DNA from 3 places in the Brevibacillus sp. YAE8 genome. Region 1 is predicted to be linked to each of the others. Evidence: riboswitches for the same ligand, from Rfam matches in the RefSeq annotation. Region 1 holds a riboswitch; each other region holds the start of a gene.
What was found. Region 1 has a riboswitch for S-adenosylmethionine ahead of AC27IT_RS17930 (homocysteine synthase). Riboswitches for the same ligand answer to the same signal wherever they lie in the genome.
Positions count from the first base shown of each region.

Region 2: another riboswitch for S-adenosylmethionine. It lies ahead of AC27IT_RS10695 (aminotransferase class I/II-fold pyridoxal phosphate-dependent enzyme); the one in region 1 lies ahead of AC27IT_RS17930 (homocysteine synthase).
Region 3: another riboswitch for S-adenosylmethionine. It lies ahead of metK (methionine adenosyltransferase); the one in region 1 lies ahead of AC27IT_RS17930 (homocysteine synthase).

Region 1 is NZ_BAAIYG010000016.1:66,112-70,872, forward strand. Features, by position in the region: gene AC27IT_RS17920 (SCO family protein) at 1-268, opposite strand, end outside; gene AC27IT_RS17925 (rhodanese-like domain-containing protein) at 394-705, opposite strand; SAM riboswitch class I at 1,200-1,308, shown strand; gene AC27IT_RS17930 (homocysteine synthase) at 1,398-2,702, shown strand; gene AC27IT_RS17935 (ArsR/SmtB family transcription factor) at 2,937-3,992, shown strand; gene AC27IT_RS17940 (MFS transporter) at 3,989-4,761, shown strand, end outside.
Region 2 is NZ_BAAIYG010000005.1:230,211-234,971, reverse strand. Features, by position in the region: gene AC27IT_RS10720 (YlaH-like family protein) at 1-86, shown strand, start outside; gene AC27IT_RS10715 (hypothetical protein) at 97-369, shown strand; gene AC27IT_RS10710 (hypothetical protein) at 613-2,001, shown strand; gene AC27IT_RS10705 (DUF5665 domain-containing protein) at 2,008-2,316, opposite strand; gene AC27IT_RS10700 (pyridoxamine 5'-phosphate oxidase family protein) at 2,492-2,947, shown strand; SAM riboswitch class I at 3,037-3,162, shown strand; gene AC27IT_RS10695 (aminotransferase class I/II-fold pyridoxal phosphate-dependent enzyme) at 3,258-4,421, shown strand; gene AC27IT_RS10690 (trans-sulfuration enzyme family protein) at 4,418-4,761, shown strand, end outside.
Region 3 is NZ_BAAIYG010000018.1:13,720-18,480, reverse strand. Features, by position in the region: gene AC27IT_RS18755 (response regulator) at 1-36, opposite strand, end outside; gene AC27IT_RS18750 (sensor histidine kinase) at 71-1,213, opposite strand; gene AC27IT_RS18745 (polysaccharide deacetylase family protein) at 1,210-2,226, opposite strand; gene metK (methionine adenosyltransferase) at 2,371-3,582, opposite strand; SAM riboswitch class I at 3,715-3,815, opposite strand; gene AC27IT_RS18735 (S8 family peptidase) at 4,019-4,761, opposite strand, start outside.

The DNA of each region.
Region 1 (4,761 bases):
TGTACGTCGTCGCCGGGCAAATGTCAGGGCAGTTGGTGAACATGAACTCGACCAGCCGCACCTTGCCTTTGCCTTCCGAAAACGTAAACGAAGTGCCGTCACTGTTGTCCAACGTAAAATCGGCAATCGGCTTCATCACGGGAATCGGCTCTTTTGCCATGTATTTGTAGCCCAACACGCCTACAATCGCGAGGATAATCACGCCTGCGAGCACCGTAAACCAATGGCGCTGCAACGCGGATCCTTGTTGCTGTGCTCCCTCACTCACGATTTTCTTCCTCCCCTGCTTCTCTCATGCGTCCGCCGCTATACCGCGTAAAAGCGCATGTTTCTTTTTGTGTGGAAAACGTCTCGGCGTTGCCAGTGCGGTCGTGACCGTATGGACCGTACGGCTTACACTTCCTTCTCGCCAGGCCAAGCCAGCATGCCGCCGACCATATTGGCAGCGTCAAAGCCAAGCTCACACAAATATTCGGTCGCTCTGTGGCTGCGCGCACCGCTGCGGCACACCATGACGACCGGGATCTCCTTGTCCAGCTCGTCGATGCGATGCGGCAAAAAGCCGAGCGGAATCAGCTTGGCTTCTTTGATATGGCCTTCGTTCCACTCCTCCACCTCACGCACGTCAATCACCTGAAGCTTTTCGTTGGCCGCGAGCTTTTCCAGCAGCTCCTGCGGGGTAATTTCCTTCACGCCATGGCTCATCGCGTATGTTCCTCCTATATGTACAATCGTTTGGTCGTTTTCTGCCACTCCCATCATATCATAGGGCCATGCCATTTTCTAACGACGCGGGCGGCGAAAGCGCGGAGATATAGGGACAAATTTGTGACAGTGTGAGGGTGGGTTTGTTTTTGGACAGGGAGATGGTTGGTCGGTACAGGCGGGTGACACATTTACAAAAATAACCATTCTATATATGAAGACTACTATACAAAACAGCATTCTCTTTTTGGTTTGGAAAAAGGCGGGTGCAAGAAACGCAGAGCACCCTTGGAGTGCGGGGCATCAGCCTGCAAACCACGTCAACAAGGCGTATCACACAGGTACTTTGGACGTCATGGGAAACAGCATGAACGGGTGAGCATGAACAAATCTCTCAACGCCTCAATCCCACCAAATCCAACCTGATAACTCATTATTGATTATTGACAGTGAAGTGTGGTTTTTCATACAATTATGACAACAACTGAAGCAACAGTTCATCAAGAGCGGTGGAGGGACAGGCCCTGTGAAACCCGGCAACCAGCAAGCGTGCCTTGCGCGGTGCTAATTCCTGCAGAATCCATAGATTCTGAGAGATGAGTGCACACCCGTGTATAGCCGGAGCCTTCTTCTCCTCAGAGGAATGCTCCGTTTTTTTATCCCTAATCCCCATATATAAAGGAGAGATAAGCATGTCTGACCAGCAACAATGGAAACCGGAAACCCTCGCTGTACATGGTGGACAAGAAGTAGATCCCGTAACAGGCTCGCGCGCCGTTCCGATCTATCAGACGACTTCCTACGTCTTCCGCGACACGGAGCACGCCGCCAACCTGTTTGGCTTAAAAGAGTTCGGCAACATTTACACCCGCATCATGAATCCGACCCAGGACGCCTTTGAAAAGCGCGTGGCACTCCTGGAAGGCGGCGTCGGTGCTCTGGCAACTTCCTCTGGTCAGGCAGCGATCACCTTTTCCATTTTGAACATCGCCCAAGCCGGGGATGAAATTGTCGCATCCAGCAGCTTGTACGGCGGTACGTACAACCTTTTTGCGCACACTTTGCCGCGTCTTGGCATCAAGGTTCACTTTGTCGATCAGTCCAATCCGGAAAACTTCCGGGCGTTCATCAATGATAAAACAAAGGCGCTCTTTTGCGAGACGATCGGCAACCCTCGCATTGACGTGGCGGACTTGCAGGCAATCGCTGACATCGCGCACGAAAACGGCGTGCCGCTGATCGTGGACAACACGTTCGCTTCGCCGATCTTGTGCCGTCCATTCGAGCATGGCGCAGACATCGTCGTCCACTCCACGACCAAGTTCATCGGCGGGCACGGCACAGCGATCGGCGGCATCATCGTCGATTCCGGCAAGTTCGACTGGAACAACGGCAAATTCCCGGGCCTGACGACACCAGACCCGAGCTATCACGGCGTCGTCTATACAGAAGCCGTCGGACCGCTCGCCTACATCATCAAGGCGCGTGTCCAGTTGCAGCGCGATATCGGCGCAGCCGTGGCCCCGATCAACTCCTTCCTGTTCCTGCAAGGCTTGGAGACGCTGCACCTGCGCATGGAACGCCACAGCCAGAACGCCCTGGCTGTAGCCCAATTCCTCGCCGCGCATCCAGCGGTCGAGTGGGTCAGCTACCCTGGCCTTGAAGGCGACGCCCACTACGCGCTGGCACAAAAATATTTGCCAAAAGGCGCTGGCGCCATCCTCACCTTTGGCATTCGCGGCGGCGTGAAGGCAGGCAAAACACTGATTGAATCCGTGAAGCTGTTCTCGCACCTGGCCAACGTGGGCGATTCCAAGTCGCTCGTCATCCATCCGGCCAGCACGACGCACCAGCAGATGAATGAGGAAGAACAGGCGGCTGCCGGGGTCACGCCAGGGCTGATCCGACTGTCGGTGGGCACAGAGGCGATCGACGACATCATCGGCGATCTGGAGCAGGCATTGCAACGCGCCGTTCAACCTTCTACTGTCAACTAAGTTTGCTTTTGTCTCGTAAAAAGTGGCACGCAACTCTCGCGGGAGAGGCGTGCCGCTTTTCTTTTTTCGGGTGCTGTCTTCTGCTTGCTGCTTTCAGGCGCTCGCCCCTCTTCCTGCCACACTCAACGATTCTGGTTCGAAATCCATCTAACCAGTCATACGAAAAATATTGAATTTACAATTCAAAACATTTAGAATGAGACGTACTACAAATACTGGAAGGATGATCCCCTCTTGAAAGTATGGAACATCGGGAGCGAACGCACGACCTACGAGGTGCAATTCGCCTTTTCGCCGCTTTTTGAAGCAGCGCTGGGCATCGCCGTTGCCACTTACGAGCAGATTCATCACACGCTGGAGCAGCCGCCCGCCCACTGGCGCGAGCTAATCGAGGCGCTGCCTCCTGCTGTCCAGCGCGAGGTCGCTTACGCCAAGGCGCACAACACATGGAAGACGCTTTTGCATCTGCTTCACCAGTACCGCCAGCAGCCTTTTGCCGAGCTGGAGGCGTTTCTTGGCTACGTCAGGCAGTTGCCAGAAGAAGAGCTGCGCTATCAGGCACTGCCTTTTTTGGGCGAAGCGCGGCAAGCTTCCCGGCGAAAAGCCGCGCAAGGAAGCAGCGCCGATCGCGAACTGTTGCAGGCGGCCTGTCGCAGCCATCTCTTTTTCGAACGGTACATCGCCCATATTACTTCGGTGGACGCGGAGGAATTGCGCCAGCACCTGCTCGTGCTGATGGAAGGCTGGTATCAAGCGCACATCGAGCCGCAGGAGGAGCGCATCTGCCGCATGCTCGAACGGGAGATTGCCCAAAAGCGCGGCATGCAAGAAAAGCTCGACCCGGAAGCGCTGGTGGAATGGGCGACCGGAGCAAGCTATCCGCCTGAGCCGACTGTCACCCGCGTCCTGCTGATTCCGCAGGCGGTCTATCGCCCCTGGACGGTGCAGGCCGATGACGCAGGCTGCAAAATTTTTTACTACCCGGTTGCCGATGAAAACTTGCGCGAGCAAATCGACCCGTACCAGCCGCCGCAGACGCTGGTCCAATCCTTCAAGGCGCTCGGAGACGAGCAGCGGCTCCGCATGGCCAAAATGCTCGCAAAACAGGAGCTGACGCTGCAAGAACTGACAGAAGCGCTCCAGATGGCCAAATCGACGGTGCATCATCACTTGTCGATGCTGCGCTCCGCCCGGCTGGTCGAGACGAGCGGAACCCGCTATCGCCTGCGCAGCCAAGCGCTCTCGCAACTCCCGCTGCTACTCGGGCAGTTTCTCGACACGGACAAATGATGACAGCAGCCACGAGCACATCCGCCCTCTGGAAAGACCGCTCCTACCGCTACATCCTGCTCGGCCAGCTCACCTCCGAGCTGGGCGCCTCGCTCGGCACGCTCGCCAATAGCTGGATCATCTACCAGGTGACCGGCTCGCAGGCAGCCGTCGGGCAGATGTGGCTGCTCTACTTTGTACCATCGCTCGTCGTGCAGCTTGTGGCCGGACCGTATCTCGACCGCTATGACAAAAAACGCGTCATGCTGTTTTCGCAATGGATGCGCAGCATCGCGTTCGGCTGTTCCTTCGCCGCGATTGCGACCACGCCCGGCTCCTTGTGGCCGCTCTACTTGACCGCGCTCGTGAACGGCCTCGTCCAGCCGCTGTACGTCCCGGCAAGCCAGTCATTGCTTCCTGCTCTCGTCCCAAAAGAACAGTTGCTACAAGCAAACGCCTATCTGGACAGCGCGCTGCGCATCGCCATGATCGCAGGTCCGCCGCTGGGCGGGATTCTCGTCGCCAGCATCGGTGGCGATCAGGTGCTGGCATTGGTCGCCGTCGGCTATGCGCTCAGTGGAGCTTTTCTTCTCCCGTGCAAAAACGCTCCCGCCCTCCCTGCCCGGGTGGCCGAATCGTGGTTTTCCATGTTCAAAGCCGGCCTCGCGATTTTTGGGGAAAAGCCGCTGCTTCTCTATCTGAGCCTGTATTCGGCTCTCGTGCAGTTTGCGGTAGGGGTCACGCTCGTGCTCAACCTTCCGTTTGTGGCGGGAGAGCTGCACGGAACAGC
Region 2 (4,761 bases), on a different contig from region 1:
TCCAGCTTCCTGTGAAGAGCGCGATGCTGGTCGCGATTGTCATTCTGGTCGTCGTCAAGCTGAGAATCAAACCGGAGCGAAAGTGAGGTGGCCCTCGTGAAACGTGATGATGCACTCTTTAACTGGCTGCAGATTCAAGTGGTAGCAGACGCGCGGCCGGACGATCAGTCGGCGCAGGAGACGGCGGCGTTTTTCTTGCAGATGTTGCAGGAGGACCACGCGCTTAGCGAGCTTGCCTATCGGCAGGAAGGCGGCTGGTACGTGCTGACGGCAAAGGAGGAAGCGGCGACGTTCGAGCGCAAATATCCGGCTGAAACGGTCGAGTCCTTGCTGGTCGCGATTGAAAACGAGCCTAAATACAATAGTTAAAAAAAGGGAAAAGACTCTTTCCGGCTCCGACCTGTTCGGCGGCGGAAGAGTCTTTTTTGTCGTGCGCACGGGGGCATTATTAGGCGTTCAGAGTGTCCCGGCGCGCTTTTTTGCTGTCTGGAGCCGCTGTGGGTATTAAGACGTGTTTTCGGCTGCGGTGCAACTTTTGAAAAAAACGCTACGTCTGTATGGTTGCCCACAGAAGACAGGGGATGATTGGCAAAAATAGAGGGGGAGACACCAGTGAAAAAGATCATGACCAAGCCCGTATTGGCGGTCGTCACGGCGGCGGGACTCATCGGCTGCCTGACGCCGATTTTTGCAGATGCCAGCTCCAGCAGCACGCCGGCGACCAAGGTAGTGATGAGCGACGAAGGCAAGCAGGTTACCCGCTACAACCTGAAAGAGCTTGCGAAAAACGACCCGGCTACGCTGAATATGCTGCTGAAAAACCAGGCAGACCATTTGTACCTGATTGTAGATCCGATCCATCTGAATACGAAGCTGCAAACATACATGGAAACGAACAAGTCGGAGTGGGAGCGCATTTATCGCGACTATTACGGCGACATCTGGCTGGAAGTTCGCCGCACAGAGGCGGACGAGGAACTGGTCAGCGTGAGCGCGCAGACCGAAAACGGCAAGGTGTACATCAAAGGCATCGTGACGCCGGAAGTGACCAAAGTAGTCGTGACCAAGCCGAACGGCGACTTCATCGAGGCAGTGCCGACGAGCGAGCATTCGTTTACCGTGAGCTTTGCCGCGCCGGAAACAGATTCCGTCCAATACGTCACCGTACAGGCGTATGCCGGCAGTCTGTTGGCGGACAGTGAAAAAGTTAAGCTCATCCCGCAGGCTGACGAGGAAAAAAGCAGGCTGATCCACGCCTTTTCCGTGTACGACGCCAAAAAAGCCGAATGGCAGGTAAAAGGTGTCGTCAAGCACGGAGCGGACAAGGTCGTCGTCTCCTACAACGGCGTGAAACAGGAGACGAGCTTGAAGAAGCTGTGGGACGGGGTGGACAGCTTCAGCGTGACGGTCAAGGACGTGAAGGCGAAAGCCGCAAGCGGCGAAGCGCTGGTCGAAGTATATGAAGACGGGAAAAAAGTCGACTCCGACACGATCAAAGTCGATGTCGTCAACCCACCGGACAAAGACCCTGGCGCGGCCTATGCCATTGCCGGAACGGCAGTGCACGATTTGAAGAAAAAGTCCGTTCAACTGAAAGGCACCGTCAAGGGCTGGGACGAGAAGCAAAAAGCAAAACTTGTCGTCGTCACCCCGGACGGCAAGAAAAAGGAGATCAAGCCAAACGACAAGGGCGAATACACCGTGACCTTTACCTACAAAAACCGCTCGTTTGCTGCGAAAACCGTCCATCTGGAACTGTACGCGAAAGACAAGCTGGTAAAGCAGGCGGACATCGCGCTGAGCACGAAAATTACCGCCGTGCCGAAGAAGGATGACGATAAGGACGACAAGGATAAAGACAAGCACCACTATCCAAACGGAAAAGCATACGGCTATTGGAAAAACTACGACGGCAAATGGAAAGATGGCGACAAAGATGACCGCGACGATGACCGCGACGACGACGATGACGACGACCGCGGCAAAAGAAGCGGCAAGTAGTCTCGTTTACGGCTGCTTGTAAGTCTGAACATACTCGACCAGCTCGCGGATGTAATCGCCGAGGATAGGGATCGAGAGAAACTGCGTCAAAAGCGAGCCGAGCAGCGCCAGCACGATCGCTGTTCCAATCGTCAAGCCAAGACCCCGGGCAAGCCCTGCGAGGAAATTGATCCAGAGCAGCTTGCGCGGGGCTGTGTAGTTTTGGATCACGTCTGCGAGCCGGATATCCTCCAAAAACATGGCGATTTTGTCCATGCGCTCGTTCAATTTCCTCACTTCCTGCAGCTCGTGGAGGACCTGGTCGATTTTGTGCATAAGCCGGTCTGTAGGCGTAGGTGCCACTTTTTCCAACCTCCTTATCCGGTACGGCTTTGTTTTTTACCAGTGTAGGGAAAAAAACAGGCAGAATCAAGGCGGGGAGGAAACGTTTGCCTAATGGCAGATGCGAGGGGTACAATAGACGTACTACCGTTTACGAGGAGGCATCCGAATGGCTGAAACCGTATCCCAAACCTTGTCGGAAGAACTGTTCGCGCTCCTGCAAAAAGAGCGATTTGTGACGCTCGGCACCGTCGATCACGAGACAGGAGCGCCATCGCTCAGCTCCTTGTCCTGGACATTGGCGGTGAACAGCGGACTCATCCGCTTTGCCGTGGATAACCGCTCGCGCATACTCGCCAATATTGCCAAAGAGCCGCAGGTCGTCCTGCATCTGATCGGGGCAGGCTCCTCTTTTGCGATCAACGGACGCGCCGCAGTGAAAGCCGAGCGGCTGGAGGGCGTTCCGCTGAAGCTGGCGCTGGTGGAGATCGCGATTGACTCCGTCCGAGACGTCATGTTTTACGGCTCGCGCATTTCCGTAGAACCGCAATACGAAAAGACGTACGACAAAAACGCGGCTGCGAAGCTGGACAACCAGGTCATGACTGCGCTGAAAAACGCCTAGTCAAGACGGCCGCACAACAGTGGAAAATCCTGTTGACAAAAAACCGCCGTATCCTTTAGTATTAGGTCATTCAAATTGAATAGCAAAACTTCTTATCCAGAGAGGCGGAGGGACTGGCCCGATGATGCCCGGCAACCAATCACCTGCATGTTCGTTCATGCGGGGAGATAATGGTGCTAATTCCTGCAGAGTTTTTTAACTCTGAAAGATGAGAAGGTCTTGCTTACGGTGACGTAAACAAAGCCTTCTTTCAGAGGAAAGGGGGCTTTTTTCATGCCCCTCGTACATCATTGGAGGGAGAGAGTTACGTATGAGACTGGAAACAAAATTGATTCAAGCAGGCGTAGGCAGAGATGAAAAAACAGGGGCGGTCAGCTTTCCTGTCTACTATGCCACCGCATATCGCCACCCGGCATTGGGGCAGAGCACAGGCTTTGACTATACACGCACGGCCAATCCGACCCGCACGGTTTTGGAAGAAGCCATCGCCGAGGCAGAATCGGGCGATGCGGGCTTTGCCTGCGCATCGGGAATGGCGGCGGTTCATACGGTCATGGGGCTGTTTTCCCAGGGAGATCATCTCATTGTGTCGCTCGATTTGTACGGAGGGACGTATCGCTTGTTTGAGCAGGTGCTTTCCCGCTACGGCCTGTCTTTTACGTACGTAGACTTGCGCGACCTGGAAGCGGTGCAAAACGCGCTGCGAGCCGAGACAAAGGCGATCTTCGTCGAGACGCCGACGAATCCGCTCATGCAGATTACCGATCTTCGCCAAATCGCCGGGCTGGCAAAGCAGCATGGACTTTTGACGATAGTCGACAACACGTTCATGACCCCTTATTGTCAACGCCCGCTGGAGCTTGGCGCAGATATCGTGTTGCACAGTGCGACGAAGTACTTGGGTGGCCACAACGATGTACTGGCCGGACTGATCGTGACAAAAGGCGAGGAGTTGTCGGAAAAAATCCGGTTTTTGCATAATTCCATCGGAGCGGTATTGGGTCCACAAGATAGCTGGCTGTTGGTACGCGGAATGAAGACATTGGCGCTGCGCATGGAAAGACATCAGACAAACGCGCTCGCGGTTGCAAAAAAGCTGCAGGAGCATCCGGCTGTCGCCGAAGTGTTTTACCCAGGGCTGCAAGAACACCCCGGGCATGCCATCCAGGCGAGCCAGGCAAGCGGTTATAGCGGTATGGTTTCATTCCGGGTACGGTCTGCGGAGCAGGTGGGCTTGTTTTTGCAAAATCTGCGCATCGTTTCTTTTGCGGAAAGCCTTGGCGGCGTCGAGTCGTTGTGTACGTATCCGGCGACACAGACCCACGCTGACATTCCGCTGGAAGTACGGGAGTATGTCGGCGTTTGTGACCGATTGCTGAGGCTGTCGGTCGGGATTGAGCATCCGGAAGACTTGATCGCTGATCTGTTTCAGGCTTTGGACGCAAGTCTTGTCGTTGGGGGGGCTGCGCGATGAATTTCGCAACGAAGGTTTTGCATGGCTCTACTTGCATCGATCCGTTCACAGGGGCGTCGTCGGTTCCGATTTACCAGGCTTCCACGTTTCACCAGTTTGATCTCGACCAGCCAGGCACGTATGACTACGCCCGTTCCGGCAATCCGACCAGACACGCGCTGGAGGAAGCGATTGCCGCTCTCGAAGGCGGCGCGCGCGGCTTTGCTTTCTCGTCCGGCATGGCGGCGATCTCCAGCGTGTTCATGCTGTTTTCGGCTGGCGACCATATCGTAGTCGCGGAGGACGTGTACGGCGGCACCTTCCGCTTTTTGACCCGCGTGCTGTCGAGAATGGGCATTTC
Region 3 (4,761 bases), on a different contig from region 1:
AATCACGATGCGGAGCTCTTGCTGTCTTTTATCCATGTTTCATCCCCCTGTGTACATAATCTGTATCGGTTCATATTTTTAACGGTATTTGGAAAATTACCTTTGTTCCTTCGCCAGGAGTTGATTGCAGATCCACACTGCCTTCCAGCAGTTGCACGCGCTCACGCATTCCCAAAAGCCCAAAGGAGTTGCCGTTTGCCATGCGCTTTTCCAGATCGAATCCGACTCCATCGTCTTTGACGACGAGACTTAGCGACTCCTGCAGAAACTCCAGCTTCACTTGTACCGAAGAAGCTCCAGCGTGCTTTTCCACGTTGTTCAAGCATTCTTGAACGAGGCGGAAAATCGCAGCTTTGACAGAGCTGCGCAGCGGTGGCTCCACACCAAATACTACCAGATCAATGGAAGCACGGATACGTTCTTCGCACGTCTGGATATATTTTTGCAGAGTGGGCACCAGTCCGAGGTCATCAAGAGCCATTGGGCGAAGGTCAAAAATAATCCGTCTTACGTCAGCCAGGCTCAGGCGAACCATTTCCTTCAGCTCGTGAAGCTCCATTTGCGCTTCCAGAATGCGCTCGTTTTTCAGCATCCGCTCCACGATTTCAGAGCGCAGCACGACGTTTGCCATCGATTGGGCCGGTCCGTCGTGAATCTCGCGTGCGACACGCTTGCGCTCCTCTTCCTGGGCCTGGATGATCTTCAGCCCCATCAATTGAGTCTGTTTGGCCGATTCCAGCGCTTCTCCGATCTTGCTCAGGTCGCCAGTCAAGTAGCCGAGCACGACACTCATCTGGGAAACGAGCTTCTCGGCGCGGTCGATCGTTTCCTCCAGCGTTCGCAACTGTCGCTCCAGGTCGTTGCGACGGCGCTTCAGGTTGTTTTCCCGCTCGCGGTAGATGGACAGCTCCACCTGTATCCGGCTCGCTTCCTCGTAGGCGATGCGAATGTCGTCTTCCGTGTACATGTGGAAGTTGCGGCTTACCTGAACGAGCCTGTTGCGCGACTTTCGATAGGCCAGCTCCAGCGCATCGACCTTTTGGATGACCTTCGAGATTTCCTGCCGAAGCTCGTGCAAGTCAAACTTCAACGAGTTGCCTTGCTGTCTGGCACTTTCGGCTATATCAAAAATTTGGGTTTTACTCGTTTCCACAGTTTCAATGGTTCTCTTAATCACCCCATCCAGCACGCTGATGTCGATCACTTTGTTCATGATTGCTCTCCTTCGAACTCTTTTTTCGCTTTCGTGAACAACTGATGGAGTTTGACCTCATCTACATCTCGCAGGCCCACATCATTTCGTGGAATGGCGAACGGATCTACTCCCCTTTTGACAAAACCGGGTGTAGAAGTAAAGACATATCCGTAGCCTGCCTGTCGCGCTGTCTCCAGTACGATGGGATTCGTGTAGCCAAAAGGCAATGAAATCGTTTTTATCTCCCGGCCCATCCATTTGTTCAAGCCTGCACGAGACATACTGAAATCAACGTAGAGCCGATCCCTGTATTCTTTCTCATTTTCCAGTCGTTGTAAATCCTGCAAATAGACGGGAGCCGTCTCTGGCCCCATCTCTCCCCATTCATTCCGCGCTTCCTCTTCGTGCAGGCTGTACGTATGCGAACCGATATCAGCCAGCCCAGAGTGAAGCATTTCCATGACTTGTTGACGCGTAAGTGGCGTCGTCATGTTCTCCCGTTTTCGATCGGCTACATCTCGCAAGCGCCCTGCGATCACGAAGTTCACTGACGGGTAGCCGTATGTACGTAAGGTGGGAAAAGCCTTCGTGTAATAACTCTCATAGCCGTCGTCAAAGGTAATCAGGACAGCATTTTCGGTCGGCAAGCTCCCTGTATCCACAAAATGCAAAAACTCATCCAACGAGATCGGCTGCAAGTCGTTTTCGTGCAAAAACGACATATGTTTTGCAAATTGCTCAGGCGAAATGACGTAGCGCTGGCCTGATGCATCCGTGACATGGTGATACGTCAGGACGACTACCTGATTGTTATACCACTTTTTCGGCTTTACCGTTGCTTTTTCGTTCTGCGTGACGTTTGGCTCAGCAATTTCCGCCTCGCTTATGCTTATAGACGTATCTACTTGGGGAAAAGGTTGCACTTTTTGGGCATTCTTTTTTGATTGGTAAAATTCACCAATCCCCAATGCAGACATAACCAGCAATAAAGAAATAACAAATACGGTCAGGAAGAGCCTTTTGTTCGGCAAAGAAACCCCTCCTCTACTTCCTCACTAGGAGATTCGACACAGTCCTACATTTCCCCTTCGCTTAAAGCCCACCAATAACTGGAAAATTTTCCCCGTAATAAAAAAAGAGCCCAGTAGCTTTACCAGGCTCTTTCTTTGTCGTTCTTATTTTGCCAGTTGCGCAGCTTCTTGCTTCAGAACTTCTGCTTTGTCTGTTTGCTCCCAAGGAACATTCAGGTCATTGCGTCCAAAGTGGCCATAAGCCGCTGTTTGTTTGTAGATAGGGCGACGCAGGTCGAGCTGCTTGATGATGCCAGCCGGACGCAGGTCGAAGTGTTTGCGCACCAGTTTCACCAGATCTTCTTCGGAAACGGTTCCTGTACCAAAAGTATCAACAGCGATGGATACAGGCTGCGCTACACCGATTGCGTAAGCCACTTGCACTTCGCATTTGTCAGCCAGGCCAGCAGCCACAATGTTTTTCGCTACGTAACGAGCAGCGTAAGCGCCGGAGCGGTCTACTTTTGTCGGATCTTTACCGGAGAACGCGCCGCCGCCGTGACGAGCGTAGCCACCGTAAGTGTCTACGATGATTTTGCGGCCAGTCAGACCAGCGTCCCCTTGAGGTCCGCCGATTACGAAGCGGCCAGTCGGGTTGATGAAGTATTTGGTGTCAGCGTCCAGCAGCTCAGCCGGAACAACTGGTTTGATAACTTGTTCGATGAGGTCTTGCTTGATTTGCTCCAAGGTAGTCTCAGGAGCGTGTTGAGTCGAAATCACGATGGTGTCGATGCGAACTGGCTTGTCCCCATCGTACTCAACCGTTACTTGCGTTTTGCCGTCAGGACGCAGGTAGGCGAGTGTGCCGTTTTTGCGAACTTCAGTCAAGCGGCGAGCCAGCTTGTGGGACATGCTGATCGGCAGCGGCATCAGCTCAGGTGTTTCGTTGCAAGCAAAGCCGAACATCAGACCTTGGTCACCTGCACCGATCGCTTCGATCTCAGCGTCGGTCATTTTGCCTTCGCGCGCTTCCAAAGCCTGGTCTACGCCGAGAGCGATGTCAGCGGATTGCTCGCCGATCGCAGTGATTACGCCGCAAGTGTCAGCGTCAAAGCCGAACTTCGCACGATCATAACCGATCTCACGGATCGTTTCGCGCACCAGCTTTTGGATGTCCACGTACGTGTTGGTGGTGATTTCACCGGCTACGAGAACCAGCCCGGTAGTTACGGAAGTTTCGCAAGCTACGCGAGCGTTTGGATCCTTGGCCAAAATGGCGTCCAGGATGGAGTCGGAAATTTGGTCACAAATTTTATCCGGATGTCCTTCGGTTACAGACTCAGATGTGAACAGACGACGACCTTTTTGCAAAGCCATGAGAAAATACCTCCTTTGACCTCATACAAATAGTTTGGTAGCCGAGTCAGGATTTTATCGACGTAAACGCAAATAAAAAACCTTTTCCATCTTTTGGAGGAAAAGGTTTGAGCGCTTTTAGCTTCCTTCATCCTCTTATCGGCCAGAACAGATTTCCGTCCTGCTGGTTAGCACCGCTCCAGACGGTTGCCGGGCTTCATAGGGCCAGTCCCTCCGCCTGCTCTGGATAAGAGTATCCATTACGGATTATAGAATAATTGTTTTTTGAGGTGGTGTCAATAGACTTTTGCCAGAGCACCTCTTTGGCCGAAATCGCCCTGTACAAAACGCTGTTGGAATCGCCTGCGGGAAGCGTCTGAGGTGATCGAAGCCGCGTTTTCACAAGGACGATATAGCCATGCCATGCGTCTGTCGAACGCAAAGCGGAAATTTTTTCTTACACTTGATACGATTTGGCGATTAATACAACAACCTCGGCCCGCGTAGCGCTGCCCTGTGGCTTGAAGAGCGAACCGTATCCGTTTAGCCAGTTTCTTGCCGTCAAAGCGCCGATCGCCGGTGCTGCCCAATGGCTGGCCGGAACATCGCGATAGCTCGGTGCGCTGCTGCTGTTCAGAGCCACGCCCTTCGCCCTGGCGATCATCGCGGCCATTTCCGCCCGCGAAACAGCTTGGTCAGGCTTGATCTGACTGTTTGGATACCCCTTCAAGACTCCGAGCTGATAAGCCACTCCAAGGGTGTTGTACGCCCAGTGCTTTTTTGGCAAATCAGAAAACACTTCCCGTCCGGAATACGCGCTGGCTACCTTCGAGCCGGTTGCGCGCATCGCCTGCAGCAGCATTGTGGCAAACTGCGCACGAGTTACTGCCTCGTTAGGCTTGAACGTCGCATCGCCGAAGCCTTGGACAATTCCTTTGGAGCTCAGCCTGGCGATCTCTGTGCGCGCCCAATGGTCGGAAATATCCCGATACCCCGAGACGAGGGGCTGCTGCGTGACTGTCAATTTGTACGCATCGTACTTGAACGGAATGCCGCTGTTCAGGCGCACGTAATACTTGCCTTTTGGCAACCGCAGGCTGAAAATCTCGCTGCCCCGATCGGACAACTCAGCCACTTCGTTTGTCGAAGCGAGCGCGTAGTTCATGTTTTTCTCGCTGTAAAGAGCGATGCGAAAACCGC